Regions from separate parts of the Citrobacter braakii genome, predicted to be linked through region 2. Evidence: predicted binding sites of a transcription regulator. Region 2 holds the regulator's gene; the other holds the start of a gene.
What was found. Region 2 encodes Fur, which represses iron uptake genes when iron is present. Its sites were predicted from a motif close to ATAATAATGAGAACNACTATCAA; they were not measured.
Positions count from the first base shown of each region.

Region 1 (12,460 bases), 1.3 Mb from region 2:
CGACCAGCACGCCGAGCAGGGTCATACGTCCGCCTGGTGTGCCAATGAGCACGTCAAATTTACCGGCAATGATTGGCGTCATTAAGGTACCAACAATTAGCGTAATGCCGATAGCGATCCCGATCCCCATCGACATACCGAGATAGCGCATAGTCAGGCCATAGTTGATATTACCAATCCCCCACATGGCACCGAATAAAAATACCGGCAGCAGGGTGGACGCACTGAATGAACTGTAATAGGCCCAGAAGTCCGGCAGAAGGATCGCGCTGACGAGCCAGGGAAGGATCAGCCATGAAACAAAACCACCTATAGACCACATGGTTTCCCAGGACCAGTGTTGTACCTTTTTAAAAGGGGCATAGAAACAAGCGGCACTAGCGGCACCGATTAGATGCCATATTATCCCCATCGTAATTGCGTTACCCATTCTGTTTCCTTTTGAATTATCGATTTGGCAGGATGAAAACACCCGTTTTGATGTTCAAAAGTCTAAAGAGTGAGCAATAGATTAACCTTCAGCATGCTGCCGTGTGATCAGTAATGCTGGCAAAATTCAGGGGATGAAAGGGATATTGATCACAAATGCGGCCCCGCCCCTCTTTTTTGAGAAGGGCGGAAATATAGAGGATTAGCAAATTCTTACTGCCTGAATACCCAGTAGCCAGGCGAGTTTTTCCAGTGCCTCGCCATGGTGCCCCAGGCCAATGCTGCAATGATGAGCTGGGCCGCCCATGCACCATTGTGTGGTGAACTCGCGAGCTGATAACGGGAAGCGATAGCGGCTATTGGTGTTGCCAATATCCAGGACTTCACCTGGCACAGCTTCACCTTCGGCATACTGTAAACGCACCCCGTTTTCGGCATCTTCAATTACCGAAAGAAAGGTCACCGGACCTGATTTTACGGTCATCTGGATAGATACACCTTTACCGGGTTTACCATGATAAACCGGCAGCGGCACCAGACTCACCGGACCATCCGCCATCAGCGGGTGTGCCGGACCGTCATGTCCCCACAAAACAGCATCATCATTAAATTCAATGCCATATGGTTCTGAGAATGAACCGCCAGCCCCCAGAAGTTGCTGAATTTTCATCGCCAGCACATTTTTGATTTCATATTCTCCCGCTACGGGAATACCACGGTGGGTAAGCAGCGTGTTGCCGAGAATGATTGAGGTGATGATGTTCTCGTAAGCGTTGCCGTTACGGCCTTCATAGTAATAGGCTAGTGCACCGAGTTTATTCTGGGCAATTAGTTTATCCATGGCGCAGGCAGTGGTGAGTGCGCGGTTGAGCTCTGCAGGTTCGCATGCCGCATCCAACTGAAGTACACGGTGCATTTCCTGTCGTTTGGCGTTGAGGTCTGCCTCGCTGACCTGCTCGCGATATTCCGCCAACTCACACATTTCCAGTGGCTTAAAGCGTACGCCCATTTTGGCGGACAAGTTCGTCATATTGCTGTAAACGTCTACCATGCCGTCATAATAGTGCCCGAGGACGCCGACCTGACAATTTGCCAGCATTTGACGAGCGTTAAGTGCCTGTAGCCACTGCGCCGTTTGTTGCCAGACATACTCATCGCCCTGTAATGCGCCAACAATCAACTGAAAGCGGATATTCGCACGGTTAAACACGTTTGCCAGTTCGGGGGCGCTGCAGGCCTGACAGTGCGCCAGCCACTCTCCAGTACGGCCTCCCCGATCGGGAATTTGACGGATTGTTGAATAAGGCAGCCCTGGCTCTGGCTGCAGGGCCAGAATAATGACCGGTTTATTGATACTCTGCACAAGCGGTAGCACCGTTGAGCTGAGCGCATAGGTGCTGATGTAAAGACAGACAGCATCGATCGGCTGTTGCTGCAACCGTCTGATAAGGGCATCGGCTTTATCGACGTTATCAATCAGGCCGCCATTAATCACGCTGGCTTGTTGCGCCGTCAGGCGCTCATCAATTGATTGCAGATAGCCCTGAAGACGTGACTCCAGGCCTGTAAACTGGGGCCAGTATGTGTCGAGGCCGATACCAAAAAGGGCGATGTTGACAGACATAGCAATATTTCCTTGTGAGATAATTTTCAGACTATGTCGTGCTTTATCTCCCATGTCCTTCATGTCGCTGCCTATTTTCTACTCAGATTGGCAAGATCAGCCTGATTTTCCCAGTGATGCTCACACTTTTACCTCATAATAGCCATGTAAAAAGTACGGCATTGATAATCATTTTCAATATCATTTAATTAACTATAATGACCCAACTGCTTACGCGGCGTTAACACTGGCCGCCCGACAATACTGGAGATGATTATGAGTTATACACTGCCATCCCTGCCGTACGCTTATGATGCCCTTGAACCGCACTTCGATAAGCAGACGATGGAAATCCACCATACCAAACACCACCAGGCTTACGTAAACAACGCTAACGCTGCGCTGGAAAGCTTGCCTGAATTCGCGAGCCTGCCTGTTGAAGAGCTGATCACCAAACTGGATCAACTGCCAGCAGACAAGAAAACCGTACTGCGTAACAACGCGGGCGGCCACGCTAACCACAGCCTGTTCTGGAAAGGTCTGAAAACCGGTACTACGCTGCAGGGCGACCTGAAAGCGGCTATCGAACGTGACTTCGGCTCCGTGGACAACTTCAAAGCTGAATTTGAAAAAGCTGCGGCAACCCGTTTTGGTTCCGGCTGGGCGTGGCTGGTTCTGAAAGGTGACAAACTGGCTGTTGTTTCCACTGCTAACCAGGATTCCCCGCTGATGGGTGAAGCTATCTCTGGCGCTTCCGGCTTCCCGATCGTGGGCCTGGATGTTTGGGAACACGCTTACTACCTGAAATTCCAGAACCGCCGCCCGGACTACATCAAAGAGTTCTGGAACGTGGTGAACTGGGACGAAGCTGCCGCGCGTTTCGCAGCGAAAAAATAAGTTCTACGCTTTAGTAAGCCCCTGCAAGCGATGCTTGTGGGGGTTTTTTTGTGATCAAAATCAATATAAAAACAATGATCCACTTAAATTGAAACAAGGTTTTATTATGCGAGTGGGATCACTTTTATAGTCTCTATGAATGTCTATCTTCGTTTCATCAAGACGGGCGCATCTCATAAGCAAGATGCAATCGCCCATAAAAATTGCCCCATTTTTATGTCTACAGGTGATGGAAATGCAGATCAAACGAACGATAGAGAAAATCCCAGGCGGCATGATGCTGGTGCCGCTTTTTCTGGGTGCGTTGTGTCACACCTTTTCCCCCGGCGCCGGGAAATACTTCGGCTCCTTTACCAACGGTATGATCACCGGTACGGTGCCTATTCTGGCGGTCTGGTTCTTTTGTATGGGGGCGTCGATCAAGCTAAGCGCTACCGGTACCGTACTGCGTAAATCAGGCACGCTGGTCATAACCAAGATCCTGGTAGCGTGGGTGGTCGCGGCGATTGCTTCACGTATTCTGCCGGAACATGGTGTAGAAGTTGGTTTCTTCGCCGGGTTGTCTACGCTGGCGCTGGTGGCCGCCATGGATATGACCAACGGCGGGCTGTATGCCTCGATTATGCAGCAGTACGGCACCAAAGAAGAGGCCGGGGCGTTTGTCCTGATGTCGCTGGAGTCTGGCCCGCTGATGACTATGGTGATTCTGGGAACCGCCGGGATCGCTTCGTTTGAACCACACGTGTTTGTGGGGGCCGTATTACCGTTCCTGATTGGCTTTGCGCTGGGGAATCTGGACCCTGAGCTGCGGGAGTTCTTCAGCAAAGCGGTGCAGACATTGATTCCTTTCTTTGCCTTCGCGCTTGGTAACACCATTGATTTGAGCGTGATTGCGCAGACCGGTGTACTGGGTATTTTGCTGGGCGTGGCGGTAATTATCATTACCGGTATTCCATTGATTATCGCCGATAAACTGATTGGTGGCGGCGATGGCACAGCGGGGATTGCGGCCTCCAGCTCAGCCGGTGCGGCGGTCGCTACGCCAGTGCTGATTGCTGAAATGGTTCCGGCATTTAAACCGATGGCGCCGGCAGCAACTTCCCTTGTCGCCACGTCGGTGATTGTGACCTCCATTCTGGTGCCGATTATCACTTCCATCTGGTCGAAAAGAGTTAAAGCCAGGGCGGCGGAAATTGATATTCGTAGCGCCGTGAAGTAAGTCTCTTTTGCCGGATGGTCTGTTCCATCCGGCTTAACGATTTAGGCTTTGACGACAAATACCTCATCGATGGTCCGACACTCACCCTCGTTCAACTCTCCGCCGGCATTTCGTGACACGCCGGTGCAATAGCCAAACTTACGCGATACCACGGTTTTGATGGTGGTGACGAAATCTTCGCCGATGGCGTAGATGGACATGTAGGTGCCAATCTGGTCCTGAATGTCGCGAAGTGCTGTCAGGTCGCCCTGTTTAAATGCTTCCCGTGCGCTGACAAACAGTTCAGGCATGACGTTGTTTAATCCTGAAATCACCCCCGCGCCGCCTGCCAGCAGGTTAGGAATGTAGTATTCGTCATAGCCGGACAACACGGCAAAATCCTCCCGTACGGCGCGGGTGGTCTGGATCATACTGCGAGTATGGGACTGGCAGTCGACGGTATCTTTAATGCCTGCGAAGTTGGGGAACTCGGCGGCGAGGGTGGCAACCAGTTCGGGCGTTAAATCGCAACCAGTGCGCGCCGGAAAGTTATAGGCAAACCATTTACCGCTGAGCTTCTGCCCCAACTGACGGAAGTAGCTCAGCAGCTGTTTTGCCGTTTGCCCATAGTAGTAAGGCGGCAGGATCATCACGGCGTCGTAATCGGCGCGATACGCTTCCTGCGCCATCAACAGCACATCATTCTGGCAGGTGGATGAGACGTTGGCGACCATCTTCAGCGAGCTCATAGCGCGGGCCTCGCGGATCAGTAACAGCTTTTCTTCGAGCGTAAAGGAGGCAAATTCCCCGATGCTACCCATCAGCAAAATCACGTCGATTTTGGCCTCGGTAAGGCGTTTGAGATGCTGGCTCAGACCGTTAAGATCGATCTTGCCGTCATTATCCATTGGCGTAATGGAAGGACACCAGACGCCAGCAAATTGCGATTGACCAGTCACGTTGTTGACTCCTTATTTGAAATGATGTTTCAAAACCAGATTACATTGATAGCATGTGTCCCTAAGTTTCATGTGAACCGTGCTCTCATTTTGAGCGACTGGGGTAAAATAAATGTGGTGTAATGGGGGAAATTTATCGGGAGAGGGAACAGATGCGATATCCGGTCGATGTTTTTACAGGCAAGGTTCGGGACTACACGGGAAGCCGTCCCAGCGCGATTGCTAAGGTCCAGGTTGACGGCGAGCTGATGCTGACCGAACTGGGGCTGACGGGTGATGAACAGGCGGAAACGAAAATTCACGGTGGGCCGGATCGCGCGCTGTGCCACTATCCGCGTGAACACTATCAGCACTGGAGACAAGAGTTTCCGGAGCAGGCAGAGCGCTTTGTCGCGCCCGCGTTTGGCGAGAATCTCTCTACTGAGGGGCTAACGGAAGAGAATGTATTTATTGGCGACATTTTCCAGTGGGGAGATGCGCTGATTCAGGTCACGCAGCCGCGCTCGCCGTGCTTTAAGTTGAATTTCCATTTTGGCATCAGCGATATGGCCAGCCAGATGCAGGAGGCAGGCAAGACGGGCTGGTTGTGTAGCGTCATCGCTCCAGGCCAGGTGTCGGCGGACGCGCCTTTGATCTTGGCTTCACGCGTCAGCGACGTCAGCGTGCGGGAGGCGATTGCCATTGCCTGGCATATGCCGTTTGATGACTCACAATATCACCGTTTACTCTCGGCTGCCGGGTTATCGAAAAGCTGGACCAGAACGATGCAAAAGCGTCGTTTAAGCTGCAAGATCGAAGACAATTCCCGCCGTTTGTGGGGAAAATAAAGCCATTCTGGCCATGCAATTAAATCAGGTGGTAACACCTGATTTGCCTCTCTCGTGGTTCTTATCTCTGCATACTAATCTCTGCATACTAAAGCGGGTAAAAAAACCTGCCTGTCACGCCATGTTTTCAGTCCATTCTTGATACCTGGCCCACAAAAAGAAACTCTGTGTTGAAAAAAAACTTGAGTATTTCCTGCACTCAAATATCTTAGCTTTAAATTGGTTTAAACCAGATGAGCAAGATGAAAAAGAAAAACAATGTTGATGTGCTTAGAGAGCGCTTTGAAAGCTGGTTAAACGAGAATAATTTGCCAGCGGGCTCTAAATTGCCTTCGGAGAGAGAGTTATGTGAGTTGCTGGATGCGAAGCGCATGACTTTACGTCAGGTTCTGATTGAGCTTGAGATCGATGCGCGTATCTTCCGAAAGAACCGCAGTGGTTGGTTTATTTCATCGAAGCGATTTATTTATAATCCCAAATCACTTTCCAGCTTTAATGCTGAAGCCTGTGCTCAGGGGCGCAAGCCTTTTTGGGGTTATTTAACCAAAGAAACGATTGCGACGGTTCCGCACCATGTTGATGATGTTTTTCTCTCCTCCGGTGATCGCTATTTAGTTACCGGTTGGTGTGGTCTTGATTCGCATAAAGTGTTTTACCATGAGTCCTATATTGATGCTGATGTTGCGCCAGGATTCATTAACAAATTGGGCAATCAGTCTTTTGCCAGCGTCTGGGAAGATGCGTTTGGTCATGCTTTAAATATCAAAGAAATGATTTTTAAACCGGTCAATATGCCAGAAGTGGCCTGCAAAGAGTTGGGCGTTGCGCCTAATACTTATGGAATTTTAGTAGAAAAACATCGGGCTACCCGAGATAAAAAAGTGGTTCAGGTTGATTTTGAATACTGGCGACTTGAATCTGTGGAACTTGTTATTCGTGATGAATGAGAAAAATAATGGGAAAATGCAACCAAGAACTTCTCGCTGAACGTGCGAGAAATATACCACTGTACCTACATGCTTATGCCTTTCATCTGAATATGCGCTATGAGAGAGTCCTTCCGGGCGATCTTCTGGATATTGCGCATCAGCAACAATTAAAGGGAGTGAAAATACATGTTGAGGATGGTGAGTCCCAATCACTGCAGAAACTAAACGATCGGCAGTTGCACGATTTTAAAGAAAAGGCAAAAAAATATAACCTCGATGTACATATTGAAACGAGCGCATCGGACAAGGCGACATTGACGGATGCGATCCGTATTGCTGTGGCAACTGGCGCAACTTCAGTACGTTTCTACCCGCGCTATGAAGGACATCTCAACGATGTCATGGCAAAGATTGCCAATGATATTGCGTGGCTGTCTCAGTATGACGATTGCGGACTAAGCTTTACTATCGAACAGCATGAAGATCTGCAAGGCCATGAACTGGTGACGCTGGTTAATAATAGTGGAATGAAGAATCTCTCTATTCTGTTTGATTTTGGCAACATGATTAACGCCAATGAGCAGCCGCTTTCTGCGTTAGAAGTCATGTCCCCTCTAATCACTCAGGTGCATATCAAAGACGCAAAAATTATTAAAGAAGGTAAAGGCTGGGGGCATGAGGCTTGTCGTTCAGGATACGGTGATTTACCAATGGAAGAGATGCTTAAGGCATTATTACTTTTAGGTGAGGATAAACCGCAAGTAAATGCTTTTGGTCTGGAAGAGGAAGTTGAATATTATGCTCCGGCATTTCGTTTTGATGATGAAGGTGAGAATCCCTGGATCCCATGGCGCGATGCAAGCTATACGCCGCTGCCCGACAGTAACATGATTGATGCGCGACTGGCGCAGGAAAAAGAACATGCTCTTGCTCAAATAAAGTATATCCGTGATTTATGCGACAAGTTTACAAGTAATAAATAAACTTCTTTAAATATTATTAAATGCGAAAAGGGTTATGAAAATAACTCTCTTAATTTATTAACTGCATGATTTAATTTAAATATTTCTCTCAACAAGCAATGAGGGTTTAATTATGTTCATGAATAAATGGGCAAGGCTCTGTTTTTTAATTTTAGGCGGCGGCACAATATTCAAACTTTCAAGTATGAAAGACGTTTTCTATGTGCCAATGCAAAGTGACTGGGGTTTAACCAATACGCAAATTGGTTTAAGTTTTACCGTTTATACGATTGTTCAGACAACCGGGCTTTTTCTGTCGCTCTATATCGCAGACCGTTATTCCAAGAAAATATTATTACCATTTGGTCTGATCGGCGTTGGACTATGCGGTTTATATTTGGCGACGCTACCGTCATTTACCGGTTATCTTATTTGCTTTGCCGCAATGGCGTTCTTTGCCGATGTGGTTTATTGGCCGGTGTTATTGAAAGCTGTGCGTCTGCTAGGTACGCAAGAAGAACAAGGGCGCATGTTTGGCTTTTTAGAAGCCGGACGTGGCGTGGTGGATGTTATCGTCGCTTCTGGCGCTCTGTTTGTTTTCGTCCAGTTTGGTGAAGGTAAAGCGGGGATGCAGGCGGGTCTGTTGTTTTATACGCTAATTACGCTGGCTGCGGGCGTTCTCACTTACTTTATTGTCGATGATGACAAAGTGAAAGGCGGCGAGAAAACCAGTGCCAACATGGAAGTCTTAAAGGGTATCAAACATGTGTTGTCCTGCCCTAACGTCTGGCTGGCTTCTTTAGGGATTTTCTTTGTTTACGCCGCGTACTGTGGCCTGACTTACTTCATCCCATTCTTAAAAGATATCTACATGCTGCCGGTAGCGCTCGTCGGCGCGTACGGCATCATCAACCAGTATGCATTGAAAATGGTGGGAGGGCCGATTGGTGGGCTGCTGGCGGATAAGGTTGCTAAATCACCTACGGTTTACCTGAAGTGGACGTTTCTGATCTCTGCTGCTGCTATGGTTGTTTTTATGCTGTTGCCACATCAAACGATGAATGTGTATATCGGTATGGCGGCGACGCTAGGATTTGGGGCGATTATTTTCTCACAGCGCGCCATTTTCTTTGCACCAATGGATGAGATTGGTACCCCGCGTGAATATGCCGGTTCGGCGATGGCATTTGGCTGTATCATCGGTTATATGCCCGCCATGTTTGCGTATACGTTATACGGCTATTTACTGGATACCAATAGCGGCATCACGGGCTATAACTATGTCTTTAGCGTGATGATTGCATTCAGCTTAATGGGCTTTATCTGTTCGACCATTCTGGTGAAGCGGATTAAAAAGCAAAAGCTAGCGGCTGCGACTGTGGCAGCATAATGTGAGAACTTCCCCGGTACGACGTTACCGGGGAAGCCTGTTAAGCGCGTTTATACAGCGGCAACCAAATTACCAGCCGTAAACCACCCAGCGGGCTGTCTTCGGCTTTCACCCAGCCACGATGCTGTTGGATTGCGGTTTCAACAATCGCCAGACCCAGACCTGTTCCGCCAGACTCGCGATCGCGCGCCTCATCGGTACGATAGAACGGACGGAAAATCTGTTCTCGGTCTTCAGGGCTAACGCCCGGGCCATCGTCGTCGACAGTGATGGTAATCCCATCGATATCCACCGCGAAGCCAACTTCAATCTGAGTGTGTGAATAACGCAGGGCGTTGCGCACAATGTTTTCCAGCGCGCTTTCCAGCGCATTTGGGTTGCCGTACAGCGGCCACGGGCCCGGCGGGAAATTCACCGTGAGTGATTTACCCATCTGCTCGGCTTCAAAGGCGGCGTTATCCAGCACTTCGCCCCACAGCTGATTGGCTTTCACCGTTTCACTGACCAGCGCGTTTTTCTGCTGATTGCGTGACATCACCAGCAGGTCGTTGATCATGCTGTCCAGTCGATGTGCTTCTGTTTCAATACGCTCCAGCTCTTTGCTTTCACCGCTACGACGGCGCAGCAGCGCGGTGCCCAACTGCAGACGCGTCAACGGCGTTCTCAACTCGTGGGAGATGTCCGACAGCAGGCGTTGCTGCGAGGTCATCATTCGCTCCAGCGCCGTCACCATCTGGTTAAAGCTGGCGCCTGCCGCCAGAAACTCCTGCGGACCGGCTTCCAGTTCCGGATGCTGACGCAGGTTGCCCTGGGCCACTTCATCTGCCGCGTTTTTCAACTTACGCGCCGGTTTCGCCAGACTCCAGGCAAGCCAGAGCAGTAGCGGAGAGCTGACTAACATGGTGACAATCAGCAACAACAGCGGTCGGTCGAACAACAGATTGATAAAGTCAGATTGTGAGCTGCTGGCAGGTCGAATGAGATACAGCTGGTAGTTATCTTCGCCGTCTCTGACGGAGAAAGGCCCGACCATCTCAACGCGACCGTATTTTTTCTTTTGCGGATGGTCGGCGTTATCAGCCTGACCAATAAAGTTACGAATGATCTGCATTTCGTTGCGTTCTGCGCCGATCACGCGTCCTTCCGTCGTAACAAGCAATAACCGCTGTCCTGGCGGCGCCCACTTGTCTATCGCCCGAAACAAGCGACGCCACCACATCAAATCGTTGGGTGGATCGTTCGCCAGTTCAGCTTCAACGTGTTGCTCAATCATCAACCCCTGGCGCTGCTCGCTGTCCAGTAGCTCGGTCATCTGGCGTGAATCAAGCTTGGGTAACATCAGTACCAACATCAACACCAGTGCCAGCGTCAACCAGAAGATGGCAAAGATGCGTGCGGTTAAGCTCCCTATCATGAAGCGGAGACCATCAGGTAGCCGCGACCGCGCAGGGTTTTAAACCACGGGTGTCCGTCTTTACGTTCTGGCAGCTTACGACGCAGGTTCGAGATATGCATGTCGATCGCGCGATCAAAAGGCGTCAGGCGTTTGCCCAGCACTTCCTGGCTCAGGTGTTCACGCGAAACCACCTGACCGAGATGCTGTGCCAGCAAATAGAGCAGGGTGAATTCGGTGCCGGTTAATTCCAGGGTTTGCCCGTCAAAGCTGGCTTCCTGGCGACCCGGATTAAGGCTTAACGCATCCACTTCCAGAGTCGGCGAACCGTTGTCGCTGTTCTGCTGCTGTTCGCTCCAGTGTGAGCGACGCAAAATAGCGCGGATGCGCGCGACCAGTTCACGGTCGTTAAACGGTTTGGGTAAATAGTCGTCCGCGCCCAGCTCAAGGCCAAGTACGCGATCCAATTCGCTGCCGCGAGCGGTCAGCATGATTACGGGTGTCTGGTGTGTCTGACGAAGTGCTTTCAGCGTATCAATGCCATTTTTCTTCGGCATCATGACGTCGAGCAAAAGTAAATCGATGCTGTCATCCAGAAGCTCAAGTGCCTGTTCCCCATCATAGGCAACCAGCACATCGAAACCTTCCATTTCGAGCAACTCCTTTAACAGGGAAGTCAGCTCTCGGTCATCATCAACTAACAGGATTTTATTCATTGTTTACGTACCTCCGAGGCAGAAATTACGTCATCAGGCGTCGCTAATCTATGACTTTACGTTGTTTTACACCCCCTGACGCATGTTTGCAGCCCGAATCGTAAACTGTCTCTCGTTGAATCGCGACAGAAAAGATTTTGGGAGCAAGTGATGGGCAAAGTTACCGCTGCCGTCATGGCCTCAACGCTGGCACTGAGTACTTTAAGCCATGCAGCTGAAGTCGTCACAGGCGATCACTGGCACCTGGGTGAAGGCTCCGCGCAACGCAGCGTTCAGAGCCACATGTTCGACGGTATCAGTTTAACCGAACATCAACGTCAACAGATGCGAGATTTAATGCAGCAGGCAAGACACGAACAGCCTCCTGTTAATGTTAGCGAAATGGAGACAATGCATCGCCTTGTCACCGCAGAGAAATTTGATGAACGCGCTGTGCGCGCTCAGGCAGAAAGAATGGCGCAAGAACAGGTTGCCCGCCAGGTTGAAATAGCCAAGGTTCGCAACCAGATGTATCGCCTGTTAACGCCCGAGCAGCAAGCGGTTTTAAATGAGAGACATGAACAACGAATGGAGCAACTGCGCGACGTAGCGCACTGGAAAAAAAGCTCATCGTTGAATTTATTGAGTAGTAGCAACTCACGTTCCCAGTAGTAACCCTGTTTTCCTTGCCATAGACACCATCCCTGTCTTCCCCCACATGATGTGGGGGTTTTTTTTGCCCAAAATTTGTCACTCGGTTATTGCCTGACTGTTTTACTTCATCCGTTATACTAGCGGCATATCATGGCAGGAGTGTTTATGAATCAAACCTATGGGCGGCTGGTTAGCCGGGCGGCTATCGCGGCGACCGTGATGGCATCGCTGTTACTTTTGATCAAGATTTTTGCGTGGTGGTACACCGGATCGGTCAGTATTCTGGCAGCGCTGGTGGATTCTTTGGTGGACATCGCCGCGTCGTTAACCAACCTGTTGGTGGTGCGCTATTCTTTGCAACCGGCCGATGATGAACATACGTTCGGACACGGAAAAGCGGAATCGCTGGCGGCGCTGGCGCAAAGCATGTTTATTTCCGGTTCGGCGCTGTTTTTATTCCTGACCGGGATTCAGCATCTCATCCAACCCACGCCAATGAAAGATCCTGGCGTCGGGGTGGTTGT
Region 1 is NZ_CP045771.1:781,186-793,645, reverse strand. Features, by position in the region: gene rhaT (L-rhamnose/proton symporter RhaT) at 1-430, opposite strand, end outside; gene GFC06_RS03600 (L-fucose/L-arabinose isomerase family protein) at 632-2,053, opposite strand; gene sodA (superoxide dismutase [Mn]) at 2,309-2,929, shown strand; gene kdgT (2-keto-3-deoxygluconate transporter) at 3,165-4,148, shown strand; gene GFC06_RS03585 (dihydrodipicolinate synthase family protein) at 4,190-5,086, opposite strand; gene yiiM (6-hydroxyaminopurine reductase) at 5,239-5,913, shown strand; gene GFC06_RS03575 (GntR family transcriptional regulator) at 6,156-6,860, shown strand; gene GFC06_RS03570 (sugar phosphate isomerase/epimerase family protein) at 6,869-7,825, shown strand; gene GFC06_RS03565 (MFS transporter) at 7,944-9,194, shown strand; gene cpxA (envelope stress sensor histidine kinase CpxA) at 9,235-10,608, opposite strand; gene cpxR (envelope stress response regulator transcription factor CpxR) at 10,605-11,303, opposite strand; gene cpxP (cell-envelope stress modulator CpxP) at 11,454-11,954, shown strand; gene fieF (CDF family cation-efflux transporter FieF) at 12,102-12,460, shown strand, end outside.
Region 1: a site for Fur is predicted at 2,215-2,237, ahead of sodA (superoxide dismutase [Mn]). Genes of this name have one in related genera too.

Region 2 (12,460 bases):
ACCACGCCGAGGTGAATGGCGAGCAAAATAGCCATCCAGGACGTGTCTCTTCCCGCCAGCAGCGCTAAACCGGTCAGACTGGTCAGGAGCAGCAGCAAAATAAAACCGCGATCCATCGGTTTTTGCCGTGCGTCGCCATGCAGCGGTGAGCGCTTAAAATTGAGCCATAGCAAGCCAGCCGGGCCGACAACCAGTCCAATGCCGCCCAACGTGCCTAGCATTACCGGAACGCTGAAGAACGGATAGGGCGCTTCTATACCTGCAAAGTAGTGATAGCCCGTTGCCACCACGGTGGCGGCAAAGCAGAGCATAAAACCGTAGAAGGTGAAGTGATGGAAACGGCGGCGCATCAGGGTGAAGGCATCATCTGCTTCGTTACAACCTTTGCCATGCCCACCATCGAGATACTTCAGCGTCAGCGCATTGTGTGAGGCTTCAGCAATTTCGGCGGAACGCGGTACACCCGGAGAGATTTTGCGCCAGAAGCGCAGAACGCCCGCCATCAGCAGACCTATCGCCAGAATAAATACCGAACCAAACATCCATGCGAGCAGGTTATGCGGGAAAATCTGATAAAAATCCCCGGCCAGCGGAGGATGGAATAACGAGCCCTTTAAACTCATGGCGAGGAGTAAAAACAGGATCAGACCGAAAACCAGTGCCAGCGTCACGGTGATGCCTGCGCGACGATAAAGCGCGCCAAAGGCGGCGGGTTGCGCGTAGTGCTGATAGGTTTCGAGCCGCACTTCCGCCATCGCCTTCGGTACGTTGATGGCAAATTCATGAGGTGGGGCATACTGACACGCGTGCAGGCAGGCGCCGCAGTTATGGCACAAGTTAGCCAGATAATTGATATCCGCTTTACCGAATTCCAGGCGCTGAGTCATTGCCGGGAACACGGCGCAAAAACCTTCACAATAGCGGCAGGCGTTACAGACCTGCATCACACGTTCAACTTCTGCTTCCGGCTCGGTGATAATTTGTGCTTCGATGATCAGTTTCTCAAGCTGCTTCATGACGTGCCTCCTTACGTGCTGCCAGCGCGGCTTCTTTTCCGGCAATGCGGCCAAAGGTTGTCCCGATCGACATGCCCACGCCAGCGGTGTAACCCTTGCCCAACACGTTGCCCGCCATCATCTCTCCGGCGACGAACAGGTTGCGGCTTGGCTGCCCGGCAAAGTGTACGGCAGCGCGTTCGTTCACTTTTAACCCAAGATAGGTGAAGGTGATTCCTGGCCGCAGGGCATAGCCGTAGTAAGGTGGCTGGTCCAGCGGTCGCGCCCAGTGTGTTTTCGCGGGGGTTAACTTCTTCGTCGCGCAGTTGTCCAGGATGGTATGGTCGAACTGACCTGGCTGGCAGGCGTTGTTGTACGCCGTCACGGTGTGGGTAAAGCGTTCGGTATCCAGCCCCAACTGATGCGCCAACTCCGCCAGCGTATTCGCCTGTGCGCCGGGGAATACCGGTGGCATAAAGTGGCCGATGGCTTTACTGTCGATAATGGAATAGCCAATCTGCCCTGGCTGTTGGGCGACCAGGCGTCCCCAGATGGCGTAGCGTTTGGGCCAGAAATCTTCGCCTTCATCATAAAAACGTTCTGCGTCACGGTTGACTACTATGCCGAGTGAAACGCAGTCCACGCGGGTGCAAATCCCGCCGTCATATAATGGCGCTCTGGCATCAATGGCTACGCAGTGTGACTGGGAGGGTTCGCCGATGATGTCCGCCCCGGCATCCATCATAAATTTAAGCAGTACGCCCTGATTAAAGCGCGTGCCGCGAATCAGGAAGTTATCCGCAGGCCACTCGCCGCGGGCGTTCTCTCCCCAGGCTTCGCGCAGCCATTCGCGGTTTGACTCAAATCCGCCAGCGGCAAGCACGCAGGACTTAGCGGTTATGCGCTCTTCGCCTGCCAGCGCTGCCACAAACTCACCATTATGCAGTTCAAGCGCCTGCACTGGTGTGTTATAGCGGATTTGCACGCCTAACTTTTCTGCGCTGCGATAATAGGCATTCACGAGGGCTTTCCCGCCCCCCATAAAAAAGGCGTTGGTTCGCGCTACGTGTAAAGCACCGGAGAGAGGAGGTTGAAAATTAACGCCGTGTTGGCGCATCCAGTCGCGGCATTGTGAAGAGGTGCGGATCACCAGACGCGCCAGGGCTTCGTTAGTATTTCCCTCGGTGACGCGCCGCAAATCCTGCCAGAACTCCTCTTCAGGATAGCTTTCCACCAGCACATCCTGCGGCGCGTCATGCATACAGCGCAGATTACGTGTGTGTTGAGAATTTCCCCCGCGCCATTCCCGTGGAGCCGCTTCGAGCAGGAGTACCGAAGCTCCTTGCTCCCGGGCGGTTAGGGCAGCACATAACGCGGCATTGCCACCGCCAATCACCAGAACATCAACCATCGTATACTCCATTACCATTTAACTAATTGTTAAATTTGTAATTGAAATGTATACGTGCAGCTTGTGCGGGCGCTATGACGAAGTGCTAAAGAGGGCTTTAGTTATTGTAAAGGATGGCGCCTGGCCAGCTTCCTGCTTCCACCAGTTGATGCATCACTTTCGTTAGCACCACGCGGGCGGCGAGGCCCGCGGGGGTGAGCTCATCATCAGAAAGGCTGACCAGAAAGTTGGGGCGACTCAGTATTGGATTATGGACGCCGATCACTCTTAGCGTCTCTTTATCGAGATGGGAAATCGCCGCGCCGGGCTGGAGAGTAGCGCCGATTCCACTGCGAACGGCGCGCATTAGCAGCGCCAGACCATCAATTTCTGTGGAGATCTCAATGCGCAGTGCGTGTTCCTGACAAATTGCTTCCAGCCTGCCGCGCAGACCGTGGCCTGGGCTGGGCATTATCAATGGGATACTTGCCAACTGGGCTGGCGCAATATTTTCATCGGCAATATCGGCCAGTAAGGCATGAGTCCCAATCAAAAACAGGCGCTCTTCGAGAATCGGTCTGGCGCTCCAGCGCAGGAGCTTTTCTTTTTGAAATACCACGGCCAGATCAATCTGGCGGGTATTAATCATCCGTTCCAGGTTGCCAGAGAGGCTTTCCACCACATGCAGGCGGACATCACTATAGCTTTCCCGCATGGCGTTAATAAAAGGCATGCCGAGAACGGAAGCGGTACTGGGGGCCATACCGACGCTGACGTGCCCGGAAAGCCGGGACTCTCGCGCGGCGAGGATTGCATCGTCTGCGTGGCGGAGCGCCAGCTGCGCCTGGGAGTAAAAAGCCAGTCCGGCGCTGGTGGGCGTAACGCCACGCGAGGTGCGCTGCAGCAGGCGAATAGCGAGTTCGTTTTCCAGGCGGGACATTTGCTGGCTGAGTGCCGAAACCCCAATATTGAGATCGAGCGCCGCGCTACCCATGCTGCCGGTTTCTACAATGCGAACAAAATAGCGTAGCTGGCGAAGTTCCATTTCGACTCTCCGGGAAGGGACTATAGATTTTACATTAAAGCAACACAGGAGTGGAGGGAAGGGGAAAAGGGGTGATAACGCCCATAAAAAAAGCCAACCGAATGGTTGGCTTTTCAGAAAGCATCACATTATTTACCGTCGTGAGCATGCTCATCTTCGCGGCAATCGCCTTCGGCGCAGTGACCGTAAAGATAGAGGCTATGGTTGGTTAAACGAATACCATGTTTAGCCGCAATCTCACGCTGGCGCGCCTCGATGGAATCATCGCTGAACTCGACCACTTTGCCGCAGTCGAGGCAGATGAGGTGATCGTGATGATGCTGTTGAGTCAGTTCGAAGACGGATTTACCACCTTCAAAATTATGGCGGGTCACGATACCGGCATCATCAAACTGGTTCAGCACGCGATACACGGTCGCCAGACCAATTTCTTCACCCATATCGATCAGACGTTTGTATAAGTCTTCCGCACTGACGTGATGGTTATCCGGTTCCTGAAGAACTTCCAGAATTTTTAAACGAGGAAGCGTTACTTTCAGGCCAGCCTTCTTTAATGCGGTATTGTTGTCAGTCATGCGGAATCTGTCCTGTAGCTAAACGATTCACTTCATTAACAGAAGTGACAGAAATTGCACTTGAGATAATGCGATTCATTATAGAACTGCCATGGCTAAATGAAAACTGCAAGTCTCTGGCATATATTGTTAATCAAAACGTGGTATCGCCGACAAACACACTGTGCAATACCCGATTGGCATCCGGGCATTGTACAGGGTCAGACGAAAAAGTTACAAATTTGTAGCAATTATTTTGATTGGTTTTATCTATTGATGTGGCGCAGATGGAAATCTGCGCCACACAAAATCAGGCATTGATGATTTCGTCGAGGTGCAGCTCCTCAGAGATCTGCTTAACCCATTTTTCTACGCGTTCGGCGGTCAATTCAGGCTGGCGATCTTCATCAATGGCCAGACCCACAAAGTGGTCGTCGTCCGCCAGGCCTTTGGACGCTTCAAAGTGATAACCCGCCGTTGGCCAGTGACCAACGATGGTTGCGCCGCGTGGTTCGATGATGTCGCGAATTGTACCCAACGCATCGCAGAAATATTCTGCGTAATCTTCCTGGTCGCCGCAGCCGAACAATGCAACCAGTTTGCCGTTAAAATCAATGTCTTCGAGGGTAGGGAAGAAATCGTCCCAGTCACACTGCGCTTCACCGTAGTACCAGGTTGGAATGCCGAGCAGCAAAATGTCATACCCTTCGAGGTCTTCTTTGCTGCTTTTTGCAATGTCATGTACATCGGCAACGTCTTTACCAAGCTGTTTTTGAATCATTTTTGCGATGTTTTCGGTGTTACCGGTGTCGCTGCCGAAAAAGATGCCAGTGATTGCCATGAGTAAAATAACCTCTTGAAACTTATTGAAATGGTGGTGGCGCATTGCCCACGGATAAGGGCAATCATAGCAGAACAGTCAGGCATGCGGAAACAGCAAACACGCAGGACTGCACTCTGTGCTACACGATTTATGATTTAGAGCAGAAATTCAGACTAAGCCTGACCGCGCAATGCGCTGAGTTGGTTCATCAGCATCTCTTCGATGAGTTCACTGCGACTCATGTTGCGCGCCTCGGCCAGCTCGTTCAGAGCGTCAACAGCATCAGCGTTCAGTTTCAGTTCGACACGCTTAAGCCCGCGAACTTTATCGCGTTTAAGCTGATTACGTTTGTTAATACGTAACTGTTCATCACGCGAGAGCGGATTAGTTTTGGGTCGTCCCGGGCGACGCTCCTGCGCGAACAGATCTAATGTCGTACGGTCCGTTTGTTCTTTGGCCATGATCTTGGTGACTTCGGGGAAACAATCAGCCAGGCGTCTGCCCGGATGGATAGCCCGCCATAATACATCAGCAGGGGAGACACGCCAACGCCCACGCGCGTAATCACGCGCAGACGCTGAGTTTTTAATCAGTTAGCCTGTTCGCTCAGATAACGACGGATGGCGCGCAGTACCGCCTCCGGTTTTTCCGCATGCACCCAATGGCCCGCGCCTGCAATAACGTGCGCCCGAGCCTGCGGGAATTGCGCCAGCAATTGTTCGCGATACGCTTCGGTAACATAAGGTGAGTTGCCACCGGGGATAAACAGCGCCGGGTGTTCCCACGCCGGGATGGTCTCCCAGCCGACAATATGAGGATATTGCTCCCACAGCACGGGAACATTAAAGCGCCATTCGCCGTCCACGAAGGATTTGAGCAGAAACTGGATCACGCCTTCCTCTTGCAGATGCTGGCGCATGACGCTCGCCGCCTGCTGACGCGAAGAGGACTGCGCGTCAGTTACTGCGTTAATGGCAGCAAAAATCTCATCGTGACGGCGAACATGATAGTCAACGGGGGCAATGTCGATGGCTACCAACCGTTCGACACGTTCCGGGGCCAGCGCGGTTAACGCCATGACGGCTTTACCCCCCATTGAGTGACCAATAAAGATCGCTTTTTCGATCTGTTGATCGTCCAGCGTATCCAGCAGGTCTTGCGCCATGGCCGGATAATTCATCACAGGTGAACGCGGGGAGAGGCCATGATTTCGCATATCAACCTGGATGATATCGTGATCGGCCACCAGATCGCGCGCCAGGATCCCCAGGTTATCCAGACTGCCAAACAGGCCGTGCACCAGGACGATGGGAGAATTATTGTGCAGGTTTTGCGCAGATTGCGCTCGGATATTCAATTTCATGGCAAAGTTCTTTTTTTCACACTCACGGGTTAGGGTATCATGTTGACCATTCTGCCACATGGCTGCAACAACTACGGTTACTCTGAGTTTTGCCAGCCACCAGGCTTGACGCTATCCGCTGTTGGGATTTGCCTTTACACTACGCGTGTTGACCCCAACAACTTGTATTCAGCTAAACACTGCACTGGATTAAGATGAAAACGATTGAAGTTGATGATGAACTCTATAGCTATATTGCCAGCCACACCAAGCATATCGGCGAGAGCGCATCCGACATTTTACGGCGTATGTTGAAGTTTTCCGCCGCATCACAGCCTGTCACTCCGGTAGTAAAAGAAGTCCGCGCTGTGCAAGCTGTCGTGGAAGCGAAGCCGGTTAACCCCGTAAAAGATAAAGTGCGCGCGATGCGTGAACTGCTGCTGTCCGACGAATATGCGGAGCAGAAGAAAGCAGTAAATCGCTTTATGCTGGTGCTGTCTACACTCTATTCACTGGATCAAAACGCGTTCGCCGAAGCAACGGAATCGTTGCATGGTCGTACGCGCGTTTATTTTGCAGCAGATGAACAGACGCTGCTGAAAAATGGTAATCAAACTAAACCAAAACACGTGCCAGGCACGCCGTACTGGGTGATCACCAATACCAATACCGGCCGTAAATGCAGCATGGTTGAGCACATCATGCAGTCAATGCAATTCCCTGCGGAATTGATTGAAAAGGTTTGCGGAACAATTTAATCCTTGCATTAGAAGGACCAGGCAATGGCAATCCACAACCGTGCAGGTCAACCTGCGCAACAGAGTGATTTGATTAACGTCGCCCAACTGACGGCACAGTACTATGTACTGAAACCAACGGCAGGGAACGCTGAGCACGCCGTCAAGTTCGGTACGTCCGGACATCGCGGCAGTGCAGGTCGTCATAGTTTTAACGAGCCGCATATTCTGGCTATCGCTCAGGCGATTGCTGAAGAACGTGCGAAAAACGGGATCACTGGCCCGTGCTACGTGGGCAAGGATACCCACGCGCTGTCTGAACCGGCTTTTATCTCTGTACTGGAAGTGCTGGCAGCGAACGGCGTGGACGTCATCGTGCAGGAAAATAACGGCTTTACGCCAACCCCTGCCGTGTCGAATGCTATCCTGGTCCACAACAAAAAAGGCGGCCCGCTGGCTGACGGCATTGTGATCACGCCATCCCACAACCCGCCGGAAGATGGTGGCATTAAATACAACCCGCCAAACGGTGGTCCGGCAGATACTAACGTCACCAAAGTGGTGGAAGACAGGGCTAACGCTCTGCTGGCTGACGGCCTGCAAGGCGTGAAGCGTATGTCGCTGGATGCTGCGCTGGCATCTGGTCATGTAAAAGAGCAGGACCTGGTTCAGCCGTTTGTTGAAGGACTGGCCGACATCGTCGACATGGCGGCGATCCAGAAAGCGGGCCTGACGCTGGGCGTCGATCCGCTTGGCGGTTCCGGTATCGAATACTGGAAGCGTATTGCCAAGCACTACAACCTGAACCTGACTATCGTTAACGATCACGTTGATCAGACTTTCCGCTTTATGCATCTCGACAAAGATGGCGCAATCCGTATGGACTGCTCCTCCGAGTGCGCGATGGCGGGACTGTTGGCGCTGCGTGACAAGTTCGATCTGGCCTTTGCCAACGATCCGGACTATGACCGTCACGGTATCGTCACCCCGGCGGGCCTGATGAATCCGAACCACTACCTGGCAGTGGCGATCAACTACCTGTTCCAGCATCGTCCGCAGTGGGGCAAAGACGTTGCCGTCGGTAAGACGCTGGTCTCTTCGGCGATGATTGACCGCGTAGTGAATGATTTAGGGCGTAAACTGGTCGAAGTTCCGGTTGGCTTTAAATGGTTCGTTGACGGTCTGTTTGACGGCAGCTTTGGCTTTGGTGGTGAAGAGAGCGCGGGCGCTTCTTTCCTGCGCTTTGACGGTACACCGTGGTCGACCGACAAAGACGGCATCATCATGTGCCTGCTGGCGGCAGAAATTACCGCAGTGACCGGTAAGAATCCGCAAGAGCACTACAACGAACTGGCAGCCCGCTTCGGCGCGCCAAGCTACAACCGACTGCAGGCAAGCGCGACCTCCGCGCAGAAAGCGGCCCTGTCTAAGCTGTCTCCGGAAATGGTGAGTGCCAGCACGCTGGCGGGCGACCCGATCACGGCACGTCTGACGGCGGCACCGGGTAACGGTGCTTCTATCGGCGGTCTGAAGGTGATGACTGACAACGGCTGGTTTGCTGCGCGTCCGTCAGGTACTGAAGACGCCTATAAAATCTACTGCGAGAGCTTCCTTGGTGAAGAACATCGCAAGCAGATCGAAAAAGAAGCCGTTGAGATTGTCAGCGAAGTGCTGAAAAACGCGTAAGTCTTGTTTGTACTGACGCGTTTTGTAGGCCCGGTAAGCGTTAGCGCTACCGGGCTTTTTTATGCCAGGATTTAACTATGCTTATTTTTCAGTTCAAAACGCGGTGATACCAGGCCATACAGCGTCCAGCCGAGGAAGGTCACGATAGAACCATAAAGCATTGCTTCTTCGCCAGAGGAGTAGAGCGCATAGAAGCTGTACAATGCGCCAACAAACGCCACGAAGTTCGCCGGTTTCGCTTTTGACGACGGAACATTCGCCATTTTTTGAATAATTACCAGCGCGGCCATCGACAGAATATACGGAATGATGTTCGTCACCACCGCCAGGTTGACCAGCACGTTGAACTGACTGTTCAGTGACGGGCTGATAGTCATCAGCGATAAACCACTCTGGATGATCACGATAGCCAGCATCCCCTGTACCGGCGCGTCTACTTTGGTCACGCGGGAGAAGATTTTAGGGAAGTAACCCCCATCAGCCGACGATTTGAATACCTGAGCGATAGTGAACTGCCAGCCCAGCAGTGAACCGCAGCAGGACATCACCATCAGCGCCATGATCACCTTACCGACTTCCGGGGTGAACATTTGTGCAAAGGCTAAACCGAACGGTGCTGTAGAGTTAGCCAGATCCATATTCGGCACAATCCCGGCTATCACGTTGGTGGAGATGATGTAAATCACCGCCGCGCCCAGCGTACCGCCCAATACGGCGATGGGCACGTTGCGTTCCGGGTTGTCTACCACTTCAGCGTTGGCGCAGGCCGATTCCAGACCCAGAAAAGCCCACAAGGTCATCGCAATGGAAGAACCGACAGCCGTGAAGAACGGGACGTGGTGTGGATTCCAGGAGTTAGCGTACAGCGTCGGACTGAACCAGAACCAGCCGATGATACACAGACCGACAACCGGAATAATGACGCCCCAAACGGTGATGCTGCTGATCTGCCCGGTAATGCGCGCCCCGCCAAAGTTAGCCACGGTACAGATCCACAGTACACCAATGGTTGCCAGGCCAATCTGCACCGGTGTCAGTGTGGCGCCAAACAGCTCGGTACCGTAGCCAACGGCGGAGATGGCGATAGCCACGTTGGCGATTAACAGCGAAACGCCATAAGTGTAGTTCGCCATAAAGTTACCGGATTTGCCAAAGGCGTATTCAGCGTAACCCCCCATACCACCGGATTTACGGCTGAACATACCGCATTTTGCGAAGGCCCAGGCCAGCGCCATTGAACCGACAGCAGTCACCAGCCACGAGATGATCGAGATGGTACCGACTTCTGCAAGCTTGGTGGGCAACATGATGATTCCGGATCCCATCATATTAACCATGGTCAGGATAGTGAGCTGGACGACGCCCATTTTGTTGGATTTGGCTTTGCTCATAACATTTCCCCTTTCAACAGAGCGTGTTGCGCGCTTTGTTGCTTAATCACGTAGCACCACACCTGTTTACGACCGTCGTGTTCTTCGATGTAGACACCCTGGAGTTCAGGCGCAAAACCCGGTAGCAAATTGATTCCTTCTTCCAGTGCGCTGAAGTAACGTAATACTGAACCGCCCCAGATTTCACCCGGAACCACACACAGTACGCCCGGAGGATAAGGCAGCGCGCCTTCTGCCGCGATGCGACCTTCAGTGTCCGGCAGACGCACCAGTTCAACTTCACCACGCAGATATGCATAATTGGCATCCTGGGGATTCATGCTGACGCGCGGGAAATGTGCCTTACGGAACATCTCTTTCTGGAGCTGCTTCACGTTGTGACGCGCATACAAATCGTGCATCTCCTGGCACAGTTGGCGCAGGGTGTAACCGGCGTAACGGGCTTCATGCTGCTTGTAGATCGAAGGCAGAACCTCGGCTAGCGGGGCATCGGCTTCCAGCAGTTTTTCGAAACGTACCAGCAGGGCGACAAGCTGCTGCAACTTCGCCATATCTTCTGCGGGGGTCAGCAGGAACAGGATGGAGTTGAGGTCGCATTTTTCGGGCACCACACCATTTTCGCGCAGGAAGTTAGCCAGAATGGTAGCCGGAACGCCGAAGGTATCGTATTCGCCGTTACGCGCATTAATACCCGGAGTGGTGAGCAGCAATTTGCATGGATCCACAAAGTACTGGTGTTCGGCATACCCTTCAAAGGCATGCCAGTGTTCACCGGGAACAAAATGGAAGAAACGCAGGTCGCTGGCGATTTCAGCGGTGGGATAAGCCTGCCACGGTTTACCCTCTACTATCTCCGGCACGAACGGGCGGATATGGTGGCAGTTTTCCAGGATCAACTTACGAGTATCAATTCCGTTGACGACACAGTCCATCCACATGTTGCGCCCGCTGACGCCTTCATGCATTTTGGCGTTGATGTCCAGCGCGGCAAAGAGCGGATAGAACGGGCTGGTGGAGGCGTGCATCATGAACGCGTTATTCATTCGTTTATGAGGCACGTAGCGAGACTGGCCTTTAATATGGCTGTCTTTTTTGTGGATCTGCGAAGTCTGAGAGAAGCCTGCCTGTTGTTTGTGCACTGACTGGGTGACCAGAATGCCGGGGTCATTTTCGTTAAGATCCAGCAACAGCGGAGAGCAATCGGCCATCATCGGAATAAACTGCTCATAGCCAACCCACGCGGAGTCAAAAAGGATGTAGTCGCACAGATGACCGATCTTATCCACCACCTGACGGGCGTTATAGATTGTGCCGTCGTAGGTACCTAACTGAATCACGGCCAGACGGAACGGACGCTCATCTTTCGAACGTTGTGGCGCAACTTCACTCACCTGTTCACGTAGATAGCCTTCTTCAAAGCAGTGCGCGTCGATCCCGCCGATAAAGCCGTACGGGTTACGCGCGGTTTCCAGATATACCGGCGTTGCCCCGGCCTGCAATAACGCGCCGTGGTGGTTTGACTTGTGGTTGTTGCGGTCGAATAACACCAGATCGCCTGGGGTGAGCAATGCGTTAAGCACCACTTTGTTCGATGAGGAGGTCCCGTTCAGTACAAAGTAGGTCTTATCCGCGTTGAAAACTTTAGCTGCGTGCTGTTGTGCGATGCAAGGAGCGCCTTCGTGAATCAGCAGATCACCCATTGCGACATCGGCATTACACAAATCGGAGCGGAAAAGTGTTTCGCCGAAATATTCGACAAACTGATTACCCGCAGGATGGCGACGGAAAAACTCGCCTCCCTGATGACCAGGACAATCAAAGGCGCTGTTGCCCTGATTGACATAGTCGACAAGCGCACGGAAGAACGGCGGACGTAACTGCGTTTCATAATGGCTGGCGGCGGTTTCTAACTGCCGGCCATAAAAGGCGGTACGGGCTTCATTACATTCGAATACACCTGAGATGCGCGGCAGATGTTCAGATGGAACACGTTCTTCATTTTCGGTGGCGATAAAAACAGGAATCCCATAGCCGGTGGCGTCAATTTCATCGAGTTTTCCACGTTCAATATCATTGATGGATAATACGATAGCAGCAACATCAATAAAATTACTTTCATCGATATTTACGCAAGAACGCTGCGTAGAAAAACAATCAGGACAGGAACGGCTTACGGCAATTTTTAATTCTGACATTTTCATCTCTTTATTTTTAGGTAATAGCAGGTCCTCAATTTCTCAAATGAGAAATTGATAACTCCGGAAAAAAAAAGCAAAGTCATACCGCTGATAAATAAATCAGTAAATTGCTTTTTTGAAGATGCAATAAACCCTAACCGGTCCGGTCACAGGTAATACAGGGTTATGCAGGGAGAGCACTGCGGATACAGGCGTTAGCTTGCGATACAGAGAGTCAGGAAGACCTGTATACTTGAGTGCCCTTAGTCGGAAGACTAACGGGCATTAAAGAAATGAAAGTCGAAACTGTTGCGGTGGGC
Region 2 is NZ_CP045771.1:4,412,251-4,424,710, reverse strand. Features, by position in the region: gene tcuB (tricarballylate utilization 4Fe-4S protein TcuB) at 1-1,016, opposite strand, end outside; gene tcuA (FAD-dependent tricarballylate dehydrogenase TcuA) at 1,003-2,406, opposite strand; gene tcuR (tricarballylate utilization LysR family transcriptional regulator TcuR) at 2,504-3,430, opposite strand; gene fur (ferric iron uptake transcriptional regulator) at 3,559-4,005, opposite strand; gene GFC06_RS20910 (ryhB-regulated fur leader peptide) at 3,998-4,084, opposite strand; gene fldA (flavodoxin FldA) at 4,295-4,825, opposite strand; gene ybfE (LexA regulated protein) at 4,981-5,268, opposite strand; gene ybfF (esterase) at 5,397-6,170, opposite strand; gene seqA (replication initiation negative regulator SeqA) at 6,365-6,907, shown strand; gene pgm (phosphoglucomutase (alpha-D-glucose-1,6-bisphosphate-dependent)) at 6,932-8,572, shown strand; gene potE (putrescine-ornithine antiporter) at 8,644-9,963, opposite strand; gene speF (ornithine decarboxylase SpeF) at 9,960-12,158, opposite strand; gene speFL (leader peptide SpeFL) at 12,416-12,460, opposite strand, start outside.